2 regions of the Arthrobacter sp. PAMC 25486 genome follow, and region 2 is predicted to be linked to the other one. Evidence: riboswitches for the same ligand, from Rfam matches in the RefSeq annotation. Region 2 holds a riboswitch; the other holds the start of a gene.
What was found. Region 2 has a riboswitch for cyclic di-AMP ahead of art_RS23005 (transglycosylase). Riboswitches for the same ligand answer to the same signal wherever they lie in the genome.
Positions count from the first base shown of each region.

Region 1: linked by a shared signal. The riboswitch ahead of art_RS17565 (NlpC/P60 family protein) and the one ahead of art_RS23005 (transglycosylase) in region 2 are both predicted to bind cyclic di-AMP.

Region 1 is NZ_CP007595.1:3,879,542-3,887,478, reverse strand. It holds gene art_RS17590 (alpha/beta fold hydrolase) at 1-619, opposite strand, end outside; gene art_RS17585 (molybdopterin molybdotransferase MoeA) at 610-1,920, opposite strand; gene art_RS17580 (NTP transferase domain-containing protein) at 1,928-3,019, opposite strand; gene art_RS21265 (TetR/AcrR family transcriptional regulator) at 3,186-3,896, shown strand; gene art_RS17570 (MDR family MFS transporter) at 4,044-5,693, shown strand; gene art_RS17565 (NlpC/P60 family protein) at 5,994-6,779, opposite strand; cyclic di-AMP (ydaO/yuaA leader) riboswitch at 6,841-7,038, opposite strand; gene art_RS21260 (M23 family metallopeptidase) at 7,189-7,869, opposite strand.
Region 2 is NZ_CP007595.1:3,359,646-3,367,582, forward strand. It holds gene art_RS15385 (crosslink repair DNA glycosylase YcaQ family protein) at 1-569, shown strand, start outside; gene art_RS15390 (hypothetical protein) at 598-1,086, shown strand; gene tadA (tRNA adenosine(34) deaminase TadA) at 1,116-1,613, opposite strand; gene upp (uracil phosphoribosyltransferase) at 1,636-2,274, shown strand; gene art_RS21775 (hypothetical protein) at 2,629-2,913, opposite strand; gene art_RS23005 (transglycosylase) at 3,003-3,737, opposite strand; cyclic di-AMP (ydaO/yuaA leader) riboswitch at 3,741-3,919, opposite strand; gene art_RS15415 (MarR family winged helix-turn-helix transcriptional regulator) at 4,123-4,635, shown strand; gene art_RS15420 (MFS transporter) at 4,636-5,910, shown strand; gene art_RS15425 (winged helix-turn-helix domain-containing protein) at 6,510-7,334, shown strand; gene art_RS15430 (histidine phosphatase family protein) at 7,434-7,937, shown strand, end outside.

The DNA.
Region 1 (7,937 bases), 520 kb from region 2:
GCTGGGGGCCACGGGCCGCCGTCGTAAAATCCTTGCGGGAACGGGCCCAGTCAAGGGCCACGCCGGCGGGCAGGTCCTCCATGAGGCCCAGCCGCTTCGCCGGGAAATATCCAAAAATCGGGATTAGCGGCAGCATGAGTGCGGCCCGGCCCCAGTGTCCGGCCTGGTGCCGGAGGGTGAGGTCGCGCCAATACGCATGCTGGGCACCGACGGTGAGGATCCGGCCCAGGGAATCTGCACGTTCGGCCAGTCCCACGCCGAAGCCGCCAAAGCTGTGGCCCACGAAATTCACCGGCAGGCCGCCGTCGTGCGCAAAAGCCCAAGCGAGCACCGTGTCGATGTCCAGCGAGCCCCACTCGTACCAGCGAATCGTCTGCCCGCGCAATGATCCGCCCCGGGACTCCCCGATCCCCCGGTAGTCGAAGGTGATGGCGGTGAATCCGGCGGTGGCCAAAAACGCGGCATAGCGCTGGTAGTAGTTGGCCTTCACGGCGGTGGCGCAGCCGATGACCACCGTGCCCAGCCGTTCGACGCCGTCGGGCACCTGAAACAGCGTGCCCTGCAGTTCCCGCCCGTCGGGGCAGGTGAACGCCAGCTCCACCCGGGGCGTCAGTTCCACGGCAGCGGAATTGCAGGCAGGGATTCACCCATTTTTGCCCCGTGCGGCGGGACAACCATGATGCCGTCGGCCGACGCGAGCCCGCGCATCATGGCCGAATCCGTGTGGGCGCACGGCGAGGCCAGGCCGTAGACGAGGCGGTAGGGCATGAGCCGCGTGGGCCCGTGGTACGCCTTGATGGGCGAACCGCACGCCACCTCGCCGACCTCCGGGCACGGCAGGCTCCCCATCTTGGCCAGCAGCGGGGCGCCGAGTGTCAGCAGCCCCACCATGGCCGCCAACGGGTTGCCGGGCAGGCCAACAATGAAGCGGCCGTCGGGCAGTTCGGCCAGCAGCGTGGGGTGTCCTGGCCGCATGGCGATGTGCGGAACATGGAACGTGCCGTCCAAGGCCAGGATGGCCTCGCGCAGGAAATCGGCCGTGGAATGCCCGGTGGCCCCGGTCGTGATGACGATGTCGGCGGGATCATCCTCGTCGTCGGCCAGCGCGTCGAGCATGGAGGCCAAGTTGTCCGCCGCCCGCTGCAGGCCCACAACAGCGCCGCCAAGCATGCCCACCACGGCGCCCAGCTGCGGCGAAAAGGCGTCGCGCACAAACCCCGGATCGGGGATGCCCTGGGCAACCACTTCATCCCCCGTCAAAACAATCTTCACGGCGGGCCGGCCCAATACCGGTAGTTCGTCGTGCCCGCCCAGGGCCGCGAGGGAAATGTGGGCCGGGTTCAAGGTGGTGCCGGCCGTGATCAGCAGTTCCTGCGCCGACGCTTCCTGGCCGCCAGGCCGGATGTGCTGGCCGTTTTTTGGTTCGCCGGGGCGCGCGCCACCGCCAAGGACTACAACCGGCAGGCCTTCCGCATCCGTTGACAACAGCCCCGATTCACTGCGCAAAACAGCCTTCGCACCGGTGGGAATCAGCCCGCCGGTCACGATCGGCACCGCCTGCCCCGGGGCCAGCCGCGCGCCCGGCTCGGCCAGAATCCACGGCGGGCTGCCGGCCACGGCCCACCCGTCCATGGCCGACGACGCATAGTGCGGCATGGCGTGCAGCGAGTGCACGTCGGCGGCGAGAATCCGCCCCAACGCTGTGCCCAGCGCAACCGTGTGGGCGGGCAGCGGGGACGTCACATCCCAGGCAATCTCGCGCGCTTCTTCCCAGGTGTGGGGAAGCACGACGCCGGACACCTCGCCAGCTGCGCCGGGCGCGGCTGGCGCTTCGGCCGAGTCAGGCGCGGCTGTCCCCTCCGCGGCGGTGGGCACTACGCCAGGCACCCCGGGTGCAGGCCTGCTTTCCTGTTCAGCCATGGAGGAATTATTCCGCGGCGGGAACTTCGCCGGCGGCGTCCGGCGCCGCAGCAGCTGGCGCACTTGCAGCCGGTCCCTCCGGCGCACTTGCAGCCACCGGGGCCTCTGCAGCGGAGAGCTTTTTCGCCAGTCTCAGGGCGGCCTTCATGGCCGTTGCCTCATCCGTCTGGCCCGATCCCGCGGCCATGCCCGCGGCCATGCCGGCCACAAAGGTGGTCAGCGGTGCAGCGGGGCGCACGATCGAGTGGGCTGCCACTCCTGCCAGGTTCAGCACCGCGTGGATGTCGACGTCAAGGTCGGCCAGCTCGAATGCCGCCAGCAACTTTTGCGTCCATGCCTGCAAGAGCTCGTCGTGGTTCTCCAACTGCTGTCCTTCCGCGGTGGTCGGCGCCGCGCCAATACCCTGCGCGCGGGCGTCCTCCCAGGTGTCAATGTCGGCCGCCAGCCCGGACGGCACGGCACATTCTTTCATGTTCACACTAGCAACCAAGGAGAAAACCGAGGCATTCTCCAGCCGGTGTGCCGCCCGCGCCGCAGCCACCTCTTTGCGCAGCTCCGCCAGCGGATAGATCGCTGCGAGGGGCTGTTTGCGCCCGTCGGCCACCGCCATGACGCCCTGCCCCGGCGCGCAATTGACCAATTCCGCCACCAAAAGCCGCGCCACTTCCCCTGCCCGCGGCATGTCGCATGCCAGGACCAGCACGTACCCAGCCGTTGCCGCCAGCGCTTCAAGACCGGCGGCGATGCCGGCCGCAGGGCCCGAAAACGGCGGGTCCTCCTGCACCGCCGTGGCGTGTTGGCGAGCCGCGGATCCTTCCAGCCACTCTGCGATGCAGACCACGGGACCCACGACGACGATCCCCCCTTCCACTCCTCCCCCGCCCTGCGCTGTGGCCGCCTGGGCAGTTGGCATCCGGGATGCGCGCGTCTGCGCCATTTGCAGCTGTCCGGCGAGCACGCGTGCCGCAGCATCCACGGTGCGGGCCAGCAGCGTCCTGCCCTCCACCATGAGCCCGGCCTTGGGCACCCCGCCAAGGCGCCGGGACTTGCCGCCGGCCAGGATCAGCGCCTGCAGGGGAGGCTGTTCATGCTCAGTCATGTGCCCATCGTAGCGGCGAAGGACCGTGGGGGCGTTGGATGAAGCGGCGGTGGCAGTTCACCGGAAAATAATTGTGCACTCACTGCATATTTGCAGAAAGTGAACTTATGCTGGTGTTTGTGCCGATAGGAAATATGCGGCACACGCTGCACCCTTTGGAGCCGCAATGAGCGTCACCGCATCCCCGGCAACACCGGCCCTGCCGCCAACACCGGCCGCCGAAACGTCAGGCATGCCTGCCCCGCCCGCACCAGCCGGCGAGACCCTGCGGGAAAGAAAGCGCGCAGCCACGCGCCTAGCCATCCGCCGCGCTGCTATCGAGTTGGGCCTGGAGCACGGCTATGAAAACGTCACGGTGGACTTGATCTGTGCCGCGAGCGACGTCTCTGCACGCACCTTCTTCAACTATTTCGGCAGCAAGGAAGGCGTTTACATCAGCCCCCGCAAGCCGCTGCCCGGCCGGGAAGTACTCGAGGCGTTCGTGGCAGGCGGCGGCTCGAGCGTTTTTGCCGGCCTGTTCGACTTGATCGCCGGGACGTTCGTGGAGGCGGAAAGCAACCTGGAATTGTTCCAGGCCCGGCACCAGCTCATCCACCGGACACCGGAGCTCCTGGACAAGGAAAAGGCCAGAATCAGCGAGACGGAAGACCTCTTTGTGGGCTACGTTATGGACCGCTTCCGCCGGGACGGCCGCAGCATCCAGGCCACCCCGGACCTTGAGGACGAGGCCCGCATGATCGTGGCCCTGGTCTCCGGCGCTCTGCGCTTTGCCCTGCAAAAGTGGGTGGCGGGAAATTTCACCGACTCCCGCGAAGTTCTGGTCCGCACCGCCTCCGAGCTCATCAAGCGCATCACCGCCAACGAACACTGGCCTTAAGCCCGCCTTGACACACTGATTTCCGGCGTCGCTGAGGCGCCCCCGGCGCAAGCCGGCGCCGCATGGCCAAGCCTGCGGCAGCACGCCGTCGTACTTCATCACCGAACCCACAGCCGCCTCCAAACCATCCGGCGCTAGGAATTTGTCATGAGCGCAACCACTCAAACAGTCCACCCACCCACCGAGAGCGACCGCCGAAGCATTCTGCTGGTGTTTGCCGGGCTCATGCTCACCATGCTGCTCGCCTCGCTCGACCAGACCATTTTCAGCACCGCGCTGCCCACCATTGTTGGCGAGCTGAACGGCGTAAACGAGATGCTGTGGGTCATTACGATCTATATTCTGGCCTCCACCATCATGCTGCCCATCTATGGCAAGTTGGGCGACCTCATGGGCCGCAAGGGGTTGTTCATTGGCGCCATTTCGGTGTTCATTCTCGGATCGATCATTGGTGGTTTCGCCCAGGACATGACGTGGCTGATCATTGGCCGCGGTGTCCAGGGGCTCGGCGGCGGCGGCTTGATGCTGCTCTCACAGGCCATCATTGCCGACGTCGTGCCGGCCCGTGAACGTGGCCGCTACATGGGCATCATGGGCGGCGTGTTTGCGCTGTCGTCGGTGGCCGGACCGCTGCTGGGCGGCTGGTTCACCGACGGGATCGGCTGGCGCTGGGGGCTGTGGATGAACATTCCGCTGGGCATCCTGGCCATCATTTCGGCCGTGTTCTTCCTGCGGCTGCCTGCCCATCCGCGGGTGAAGGCACGCGTGGATGTGGCCGGCATGGCGTTGCTGGGCATCACCTCAACGCTGTTGGTGTTGGTCAGCACCTGGGGCGGGACGAAGTACGACTGGAACTCCCCGCAGATCATTGGCATGGGTGTGGGCACTGTGCTGGCTGCGCTGTTGTTTGTCTGGGTGGAGCACAAGGCCGCGCACCCCATCATGTCGTTGCATCTGTTCAAGGATCGCAACTTCAACCTGACCACTGCTGCCGGGCTGATCACAGGCATCGCCATGTTTGGCACCCTCGCCTACCTGCCCACCTATCTGCAGATGGTCACCGGCGCCAACGCCACCCAGGCCGGCTTCCTCATGATCCCCATGATGGCAGGACTGCTCGTAACCTCGATCGGCTCCGGACAGCTGGTCAGCAGGACGGGCCGGTACAAGTGGCTGCCCATCACCGGCATGTTCATCGTGGCCGGTGCGTTGGTGCTGCTCTCGACCATGACGCCCACCATGCCGATCTGGGTCATCTGCGCCTATCTGGCCATCATGGGCATCGGGCTGGGCACCTCGATGCAGATCCTGGTGTTGATTGTGCAAAACCAGTTCCCCAATTCACAGGTGGGCATGGCCACGGCATCCAACAACTACTTCCGGCAAATCGGCGCGTCGCTGGGGTCCGCCGTCGTGGGCAGCTTGTTTGCACACCGCCTGGCCGACATCCTCACCACACGCATGGCCGGCAGCGGAGGCGGGCAAGGCACCGGGGGCATCAATTCGCTCACCCCTGAAATCGTGCGTCAACTGCCCGAGCAGGTGCGGACCATTGTCATCGGCGCCTACAACGACGCCCTGACACCGATCTTCGTCTATATGGTGCCGCTGCTGCTCGTGGCGGGCATCCTGCTGCTGTTCGTCAAAGAGATCCCGCTGGCAACCAGCATCGACCGCCAGCCTCTGCGACCCGAGCATGAACGTGGAGACGGGCACGGTGCCGAAGACGGTTCGGCTCAGACGCGGGAGCCAGCAACTGCTACAGGCGCCGAATCGCGGGCGCGTTCCGAGGATTAGCGACGCTGGACCCTCCATTCGCTGGGCGGGAGCCCTTTCCCGATGCCGAACCCGGTTCACCGGCGAAAATGACACCGATCCCGCTTTCTGATCCCGGGATTCCGGGATTGGCGGGATCAGACCGCGGGATCGGTGTCAGAACTTGCGGATGGCCGGACTCAACGCGCCGGACGCGCCTCCACACTCGCACGGCACGCGCCTCCACAGCCGTCGAATCCCCGGCAGCTCACGAGCAGCGGACGGGCTGCTTAAAACAATGAACCCCGTCCGTAGACGGGGTTCATTGGGTAAAAATGTTCTTTAGTGACCCATCGCAATGAAAACGGGACCTGAACCGACGTTGGCGGAGAATACGGCTGTTGTGAAGCCGTCCCATCCACCGTGTACGGCCTGGCCGTTGCCAATGTAAACAGCGATGTGGGCAAGGCCCGCGCCACCGTCTGCGTAGTAAATCAAGTCACCGGGCTGGGCTTCGGCAGCGGATACTGTCCGGCCCAGGTGCAGGAAGTCAGCAGGCCAGCCTGGGTTGGATATTCCAACAGCCGACAGGGAGTTCCTGACCAGTGCGGTGCAATCCTGGGCAACACCAAGCTGTGCCAAGGCGGCGCTGGCGATGGTTGCACCAATTCCGCTCTGGGCAACAGGAGCCGGAGCTGCTTCAGGAACTACTTCTACAACCGGTGCGGGTGCGGCGGGAGCTTCTACCGGGGCTTCGGGGGCTGCCACGGGGGCGGCTGCCGGAGCCTCCAGAGCGGCGGCCGGTGCGGCCGGGGCTTCTGCTACTGCTACAACATCGTTGCTCTTGACCTCTACAACTGCCGGTGCCTCAACAACAGGAGCCGGGGTGGAGGTGATTGCGGGGGTGGCGAACGAAATCTTCACCGTGGATGCTGCCGTGATGGCGGAAGCAAGTTCCGTGTTCAGGTTCAGCGTAGTTGCACCGTCAGATGCGCGCTCCACGGTGGGAGTAGCTGCATTTGCTGCGATGCCGGATGTCAATACAAGTCCAGATGCTGCTGCGATAACAGCGGCCTGACGTCCAACTCCACCGATGTTCAAGCTAACGGTCTTCGTGAGGGTGGACATCGTGCCGGTCTTAACAACCTCGGCGCGATGGCGCCCGAGGACAGTATTTGAAGCCAAGAAGGTTTCCTCTCCCAATGCCTGCGAGGTAAGCTGTCGGATTCGGATGGGAGTCACCCGGCCGCTCCACGTTGGCACACTGCAAGAGTTTCCTCTTGGAGAGTATAAACGCTTCGCGGCTTCACCCCAAGGACTTTGCACATGGTGCAAGATCCGATTATTGGTTCCCCCGCCCCTGCCAGACGATTGATACGAACGGACCATGAGCAGTGGCAGAGCTAGGCAATCTACTCGTGGGCGCCAACTTTATTCGAGTTGGCGCGATTACGACGGTACAACAGATTTTTCCCAATGTCACGTTACGGTCACGGTCATGTGTCTAAGTCGTAACTAAAAGTGACCTGTGGAGGAATTAAAGCCAGCCCATGGGATCGACGGTCTCGTCGTTGACGATGACTTCAAAGTGCAGGTGGCAGCCGGTGGAGGCTCCCGTGGTGCCACTGAGGCCCACATTGCCCCCGCGCTGGAGTTCCTGGCCGACCTTCACATCAATGCTGCTCATGTGGTTGTAGGACGTTGAGAGGCCGTTGCCGTGGTCCACGACCACGCGGTTGCCTCCGCCGTATTGGTGCCAGCCGGCGAACGTCACAACGCCGCCTGCTGCAGCAAGTACCTGGTTGCCGCAGGCAATGGCGAAGTCCTGGCCTGTGTGCTGCTCGCCCATCTGGCCGGTGATGGGGTTGATGCGTCCACCGAACGGTGAGCTGGTCACCAGGTTCTCCAACGGCCCGGAGAGCGTGCCCTTGGAAGCCTGGGGGGTGACGTTGGAGGCGTTGACCTTCAGGGTCTCCTTGAGCTGACCGTCAGGGTTCAACGCGCTGGTGACGGCGGGTGCGGCAAAAGTAATGGGGATCTCGGCGCCGGCCGTGACAACTATCTCAACGGCGGCGGCCTTTTCCGGGGCGGCTTGAACGGTGTCAACGCCCTGCACGGAAGGCAGCGTGACGGCCAGGACCAAGCCGGTGGCAGCCATGGCTACACCAACTTTTTGCCCGGCACCGCTGGCAACACCGGCACGCAGCAGCTGAGCCATGGAAATACCTGAGGGTGCATTTGCACGTTCCGCAGCAATTGCTTCACGGCGGCTTCCGGGGATGGAAG
Region 2 (7,937 bases):
GGGCAAAACTGATGGAGAACTACCTGCGCTGGACCGGCGGCGCCACACTCAAGCAGACCCAGTGGTTCACGGCCTTCACCGTGGCGCAGACCAAGGCGGCGCTCGCAGCCGTCAACGCGGTGGAATCCACAGTCGTCGATCCGGACGGGCTGTGGATGCTGCCGGAAGACGTCGAGGCGGCTGCAACGTTCACGGCACCCCAGGAGGAGCAGATCCAGTTGCTCGCCGGCTCCGATTCCTTGTTCCTGCTGCGCCGCAACTCGGCGGACCACGTCGCCGAGGAGGACCGCGGCCTGGCCATCGGCAAGGAAAAACTCGCCCTGACGGCCGACCTGCCCGACCACCCCATCGTTGACCGCGGCCGGATCATCGGGCTGTGGCAGTACGACCCCGGTCAGGAACGCCTGGCCCACTGGACTTTCGAGCCACCCACCCTGGCGGTCAACGATAAGGTGGAAGAGATTGAATCATGGGTTCGCGAGGATCTGGGCGATTTCCGCTCCTTCAGCCTGGATTCGGCGTCGAGCCGGCAAAAACGGATCGACGCACTCAACGCAGCGGCGCGGTAAAAGGCGCGGTGAAACAGGGGGAGAAGCAATGGCTGGACTGAATTGGGTGCTGTCGGGGGTCATTGCCGCAGCGGTGCTCACTACGGGAGGCTGCGGTGGGACTCCCGGGGCGGCGCCTCAGGGCTCGGGCTGCATGCCGCCACCGTTCTCGATCAGCGCCGACACCATCCGGCCCGGCGGGAACCTCACCGTCAAGGCCGACGACGCCGACTGCGACCCCCGCTACGGCGCCGACGCACAGATCCTGCTGGAAATCACCGACGGTTCGGGTGAAAAAGTAGTGGATACCCTGGCCCCCATGAACGACGCCGGAGGGTTCAGTGCCGCCGTCAAGGTCCCCGATTCTGCCGTCCCCGGCCAAGGCGCGGTGAACGCCTACCCGTGGAACCTCGACTGGTGCGACGACACCGGACGGAACAACCGGATGGGTAACCCCGGTGTGGGCGCCGATGCTGCGCCGGACATCGAACTGGCCTCCTGCACGCTGCCCTCGAAGCCGCTCACGATCGAGCCCTGAGAGCCCTGAAGCTGCCGGCGGTGTTGAAGCTATTGGCGGTGGCTGGTAAAAAAGTCCCGCAAAAGCGCCGCGCATTCGTCCTCGCGCACGCCCGGAAACACCTCGACCCAGTGGTTGAGGCGCCGCTCGCGCAGCACATCAAACACCGACCCCGCCGCGCCGGCTTTCTCATCCCACGCCCCAAAAACGACCCGCGGCACCCTCGCCAGGACAATTGCCCCGGCACACATGGTGCACGGCTCCAGCGTCACCACGAGCGTGCAGCCGGCCAGCCGCCACGACCCCAGTTTCGTGGCCGCCTCGCGGATCGCCACGATCTCGGCGTGCGCCGTCGGGTCCCCGTGTGCCTCACGTTCATTGCGGCCCAAACCCAGGACTTCCCCGTCGGGCCCAAGCACGACGGCGCCAATTGGCACATCCGCCGTTGTCAGGGCACGCTGGGCTTCAGCGAGTGCAAGACCCATCCATTGGGCATGTAAAACCGTGGTGGTGGTCTCGATCGGGCGAAAATTCGATGTGTTGGGCACGGCTCAATGGTAGCTTTTATTCATGCGCGTACTGGTTGCGGATCATCCGCTTATTGCCCACAAGTTGACGGTCCTTCGAGACAAGAACACACCGTCACCCGTTTTTCGTCAGCTCACCGAAGAATTGGTGACCCTGCTGGCCTATGAAGCCACGCGCGGGGTGCGGGTCCAGCCGGTGAATATTGAGACGCCAGTGACGTCCACCATTGGTACCGGGCTGGTCAAGCCCACGCCCCTGGTGGTGCCGATCCTGCGCGCCGGCCTGGGCATGCTCGAGGGCATGACCCGCCTGCTGCCCACCGCCGAGGTTGGCTTCCTGGGCATGGCCCGCAATGAGGAAACCCTCGAGGCCATCACCTATGCCGAACGCCTGCCGGAAGATCTCACCGGACGGCAGGTATACGTGCTGGACCCCATGCTGGCCACCGGGGCCACCCTGATTGAGGCGTTCAAGTTCCTCTTTGACCGCGGCGCCGCGGACATCACCTGCATCTGCCTGCTTGCCGCCCCGGAAGGCCTGGCGAAGCTGGAAGCGGCCCACGGCGGGCGCGATAACGTCCACGTGGTCCTGGCCGCGATCGACGAGGGCCTGGATGAAAACTCCTACATTGTCCCGGGCCTCGGCGACGCCGGCGACCGCCTCTACGGCGTGGTGGACTAACCAACTCGTCCACTGGCTGGCACAGTGCCACAGTTCGTGGGAAAAGCCGCCGTTTGACGCAATTGCGATGGTTCAAACCATGGCAATTGCGTCAAACGGCGGCTTTTTCGTGGTCGGCCGCATGCGATCAGCCCTGCGCGTCGGCCGAACCAACGCCCCCAGTTCCATCCTCGGCACCGGACGATCCAACAGCTCCGTGCGTAACCCGGAACCCCACATCCGCCAGCACTGCATCGGGCGCGTTGCCCCTGCGCATTGCTGCCCGGGCGCTCCAGATCGGATCGTCCCAGCCGGCCCCGAGCAGACTTCGGTGGCCCCATAACGTGCCGTGTCGGCATAGTCCCAACACCATTTTCAGACCTTGCCGAGCCTGGCGAACACGCCAAAACCATGGGGCAGTTTCCCGGCCAACGGCTGCGGGCCCGGCACGCCGTTGAGCGCCGTCCACGCAATCTCCGCGAGCGAACCGTACGTTGGTGCGGACGTCCCCGCCAGGCCGGAGGCCGCATTGCAAAACCGGCCGGCCCGAAACCAGGTGACCGGGTGCGCAGGAAGGCCGACGGCGGATGGCGGGCTCCCGCCGTCGGCCATCACCTGGTGCCACAAAGCCGTCGGTGATGTGCGTGCGGCCCAGCTCAAAGGGGCCAGCGTGACCAGGCGGGACGTGCCCGAGCGGGCATCACGCAGCTCGACGGTGCCGCCGGGGATGGGCAGCAGGCCGATGGGAATCAGTACCAGCCCACGGCGTTCGAGTGGCCCCAGGCGCCGCAGGGTGACCCGTAGCGGCCCTGAATGTAGCCGAGCCCCCAGCGGATCTGGGTTTCATAGTTGGTGGACCAGTCGCTGCCGGTGCTTTCCATTTTGCTGGCGGGCAGGGACTGGGCAATGCCGTACGCGCCGCTGGAGACGTTTTCTGCCGAGGTAAGCCACTCGGATTCGCGCTGCCAGAGCTGGGTCAGGCAGCTCATCTGGTCGGCGCCCCAGCCGAAGGAGCCAAGCTGGCCGGCGGCGTAGGCCTGGGCGCCGGCGGGATCGTCAACGGCCACGGGCTTGACGGCATCGGCCTCGGCCTTCACGGGGACCGGGGCTGCTGAGGCGCTCGAGGTGACGTTCACGCCCGGGAAGGTGATGGCGGCGTCAAGCGGGGCGGAAACGGCCGGGGATGAACCGCCCGGAACGGTTGCCGGTGCCTCGGCGGCAGAGACCACGCTGGCCAGGCTGTCGGGGCCGGACGGTGCGCCGATCTGCGCGGCGACGCCGCCGGCGGCGACGAGCGCGCCAACGACGGCCAGTGCAGCCATGCACTTGGCCGTGGCACTGACGGCCGTGGCGCCGGGAGAGGCGGGTGCCGCGGCGGCGTGCCCGGCGGTGCGGGCGCCTGTGCGGGCTGATGCGTGCCCAAAAATCGACGGGCGGCGGACTGGTTCGGCACGGCGACGGCCGCGCTGCGGAGCAGCAGACATGAGGGAGCCTCTCTACGCCTGCGAGGTGAGCTGTCGGGAACGGACTAGAGAATCCGGCCGCCGCAGTCTTTGAAAATCACTGCACCGGCTTAACCCCAAGGGTCTCCACATTGAGGAGGCCCGCAAAAATTGGGTCCCCCGTCTCTGCCATGTTTCTCGATGGAAATGGGCGGCGGCAGAGCTCGGCGAGCCGTCCATCAATGCCATGAACCACGCTTGGTTCAGACGGCACTCTTTCCACTTTAACCGAAACGAGACCATGTGTCACATTTTGGTAACGACCTTTGTAGCAGGGTGAGCAAACGGACATTTACTTAGCAATGCTAACGATCTACCATGAAAGTTGAAGATACGGAACCAAATACCTCGAGGCAGCTGAGCATCCATGACTGATTTTTCCCCTGAAAGTTCGACGCCGGACCCCTCGCCACGTGCCGACGGTCCCGTTGCTTCGGGGCTGGGTGGGCGCAAAACCGGAAAGCCCATAGGTGTTGGGGCGTTGGCGGCCGAGTTGCGGGTTGCGATCATGCGCACCTCAAGGCGGTTGCGGGCGGAGGCGGCAACGCGCGAAATCAGTCCGGGGCAGTATTCGGTGCTTGCCGGAATTTTGGCCAGTCCGCTCACGGTGGGGCAGCTGGCCGCCCGGGAACAGATCCAGGCGCCATCCATGACCCGGATAGTGAATGCGTTGGATGTGGCCGGCTTTGTCGGCCGGGAAGAGAACCCGCAGGACAAGCGCCAGGTGCTGGTGCGGATCACGGAGCCAGGCGCGGCAGCATTGCTGCGTGCCCGCTCGAAGCGGACGGCCTGGCTGGCGAAGCAGGTGGCGGCCCTGACCCCGCAGGAGCGAGCGACCCTGCATGAGGCGGCCATGATTCTGCAGGAGATGAGCGCCTAGATGAATTCCATGTTCCGCGCATTGCGGGTCCGCAATTACCGGCTCTGGGTGACGGGTGCGCTGGTGTCCAACATTGGCACCTGGATGCAGCGCGTGGCTCAAGACTGGCTGGTGCTGACGGTTTTGACCAATAATTCAGGCACGGCCGCCGGCATTGTCACCGGCCTGCAGTTCCTGCCCATCGTGTTCCTTGGGCCCTATGCGGGCCTGTTGGGGGACAGGGTCAACAAGCGCAAGCTGCTGCTGGTCACGCAGACCTGTATGGGGTTTTGTGCGCTTTTGTTGGGAATATTGGTGGTCACCGGGTCTGTACAACTGTGGCACGTGTATGTATTGGCGCTCCTGCTGGGCGTGGCCAGCGCCTTTGATGCCCCGTCCCGGCAGGCGTTTGTCTCGGAGGTCGTCGGCAAGGAAGACGTGCCGAACGCCGTCGCACTTAATAGCGCCTCCTTCAACCTGGCCCGCCTGGCCGGCCCCGGCGTGGCCGGACTTGTCATCGCCCTGGTGGGTACCGGGCCGGCGTTTTTGATAAATGCGGCAAGCTTCGCTGCCGTCATCCTTTCATTGTGGCGGATGCGTGCCCATGAGCTGGTGCCGACGGTGCACGTGCCGCGGGCCAAGGGGCAGATTCGGGAGGGGCTGGTCTATATCCGCCAGCGCCCGGACCTGCTGATGATCATGGTCCTGGTGTTCGTGGTGGGCACCTTCGGGATGAACTTTCAGATCACCAACGCCCTGATGGCAACCACCGTTTTCCATTTGGGACCCGGGGAGTACGGGCTGCTGGGTTCGGTCATGGCGGTGGGGACCCTGGTGGCGGCGCTGCTGGCGGCGCGGCGCAAGACCATGCGGATGCTGTACATCGTGGGCGGCGCCCTCGCTTTTGGCGTGACCGTTGCCATCGCCGCCTTCATGCCGAGCTTTGCGCTCTACGCCTTGGCGCTGATTCCTGTGGGCCTGGCATCGCTGACGTTCATGAATGCCTGCAACACCACGGTGCAGCTGACCACCGACGCCGCCATGCGTGGACGGGTGCTGGCGGTGTACATGGTGGTGCTGCAGGGAGGTACGCCCATCGGGGCGCCGCTCGTAGGTTGGATCGCCACCGAGTTTGGCGCCCGCTGGTCCCTGGGGCTGGGCGCCGTGGTGGCAGTCCTTGCCGCCCTGATTGCCTTGGTCATGATGAACCGGCGCAACAATGTGAGGCTGCGCGACCAGTTCCGCAGCATGCGCCCCTCCTTCATGGTGCAGGGGCTGCACCGCACGGCGGGCTAGCTTCCGGCCCACAAGAGCATGCCGCTAGGTAAACCTTTGTTTACTTAGCGGCATTTTCTGGTAGAAAGCTGGGTGCCGGGAACGACTTGCCCGGACCGTTACCGGCATGCTCCCGACGCGGATGAACTATTTGGTCAAAATGGGAGTTTGTGCAGAATGTTTTGCCAAGACTTAGGTGTGTATCGCGGATATATTCGGAGTATTCCAAATTTCTCACGCCATATGAGAGCAAAACAACACGGTCGGCTTCATCACAAAATAGCCCACAATCTCATATGGTGGACGTTATGGGCTTATGTTACTTGCAGGTTCGCTTTGTTACGTAGCAGACTGACATATGTGAACACCCACTCAGTGAATTCTGCAGCCGCAGCAACGCACCGCCTCGGATCGACCGGACGGTTTATGTGTGGTTGTCGAATGCAGCCCTAGCTCACAAACCCTGGACGCCACACCCTCAGCAGCAACCGCAACGGGGCGGCACCAGTCTTTGGCCCTTGGGCCGGCCCTCCATGAGGACATCAAAGGTTCCTCGCGTGAAAACGGAATCAATGGAAGCATTCGCGCCGTCGAGTACGGCCATACACCTAGGTAGTTCAATGTCAGTAGCATCCGGATACGTCCACATCTCTGTTCGAAATGCAGCCAAGGCGGTCACCCGCACCTCTGGCGCACGCCCTGCCCACCTTGAGCAGGCCGGCTACAGCCAGCACGCTGATGCAGGCAACGCAGCGGAACGCCTGCGCGCCGTGCCCATCAGCGACAACAGCCCCATGACCGCGCCGACGCCCGTGATTGCCGGCGGTGACCGCCTCCGCGGCGTCAGCCCCGACAACGTAGCCCGCGGCTTCGTGCTCTACGTGGGTGTTGACGAAGACACAGCCGCAACCGCCGGCACCTCACTGGCCAAGCTCGCCCAAGACATCCGCGCCTATGCCCAGACTCTTGTGCCGCAGGCCCAGAGCTACGCCGCGGTGGCGATCGCACCGTCGGACGCCGTGGGTACTCCGCTCGACGTGGTCCGTTCCACGTTCGGGGATCCCACCGTTGCCACCCGTCAGCGCCAGGAAGCCGCACGCATTCCCGTGGCCGACCAGCGCCCCTCCGGCGTCCTCATTGACCTGGCCCGCCGCGAAGTCCACCTCGACGGTGACACCCTGAACCTCACGTTCAAGGAATTCGAGCTGCTGAACTACCTGGTGGAAAACGGCACCCGCACCGTGGGCCGCGACGAGCTTCTGGAAGGCCTCTGGTCCAACGCGGACGAGGTCCCCAACGAGCGCACCATCGACGTGCACATCCGCCGCCTCCGCTCCAAGCTGGGCCGCCTGTCCAATACAGTTCGCACCGTCCGCGGCGAGGGCTACCGCTTCTATGAGCACCCCGAAGTGGTTGTCTGGGCAGCCCCGGAATACTCCATCTAGCGTTTGCCCGGCCCTTCTTACGGGAAAGTACGACGGCGTTCGGCCCACCCGGGGGGGCCGAACGCCGTCGTACTTCTTTAACATCACTAAACTGTGGGAATGAGCGAACACCACATTAAACGGCTGATCCTGATGCGCCATGCCAAGGCGGCGTTCCCGCTGGGCGTTGAAGACCATGACAGGCCGCTGGCACAGCGCGGGCACAACGAGGCGCCGCTGGCCGGAAAATGGCTGGTGGACAACGGCGTGGTGCCGGATTTCATCCTGTGTTCCTCGGCGCTGCGGACCAGGCAGACGTGCACCTGGGTGTGCCAGCAGCTGGGGGAGAAGGCGCCCACACCCAAACTGGAGAGCGCGCTGTACGCGGCCGGGGCCACCTCGATGCTCTCCGTGGTGAACCATGTGCCCGAGACTGTCACCACGCTGATGGTGATCAGTCACATGCCGGGGATTCAGTCGCTCGCACTGCGGCTGGCGTCGCGGGACTCGGACCAGGACGCGTACATGGACCTGGCCTCGGGGTTCCCTACGAGCGCCTTCGCCGTTTTTGAGCACGACGGCGATTGGGCCACCTTGGACGGTCAAGACGCCCAGCTGAGAAAT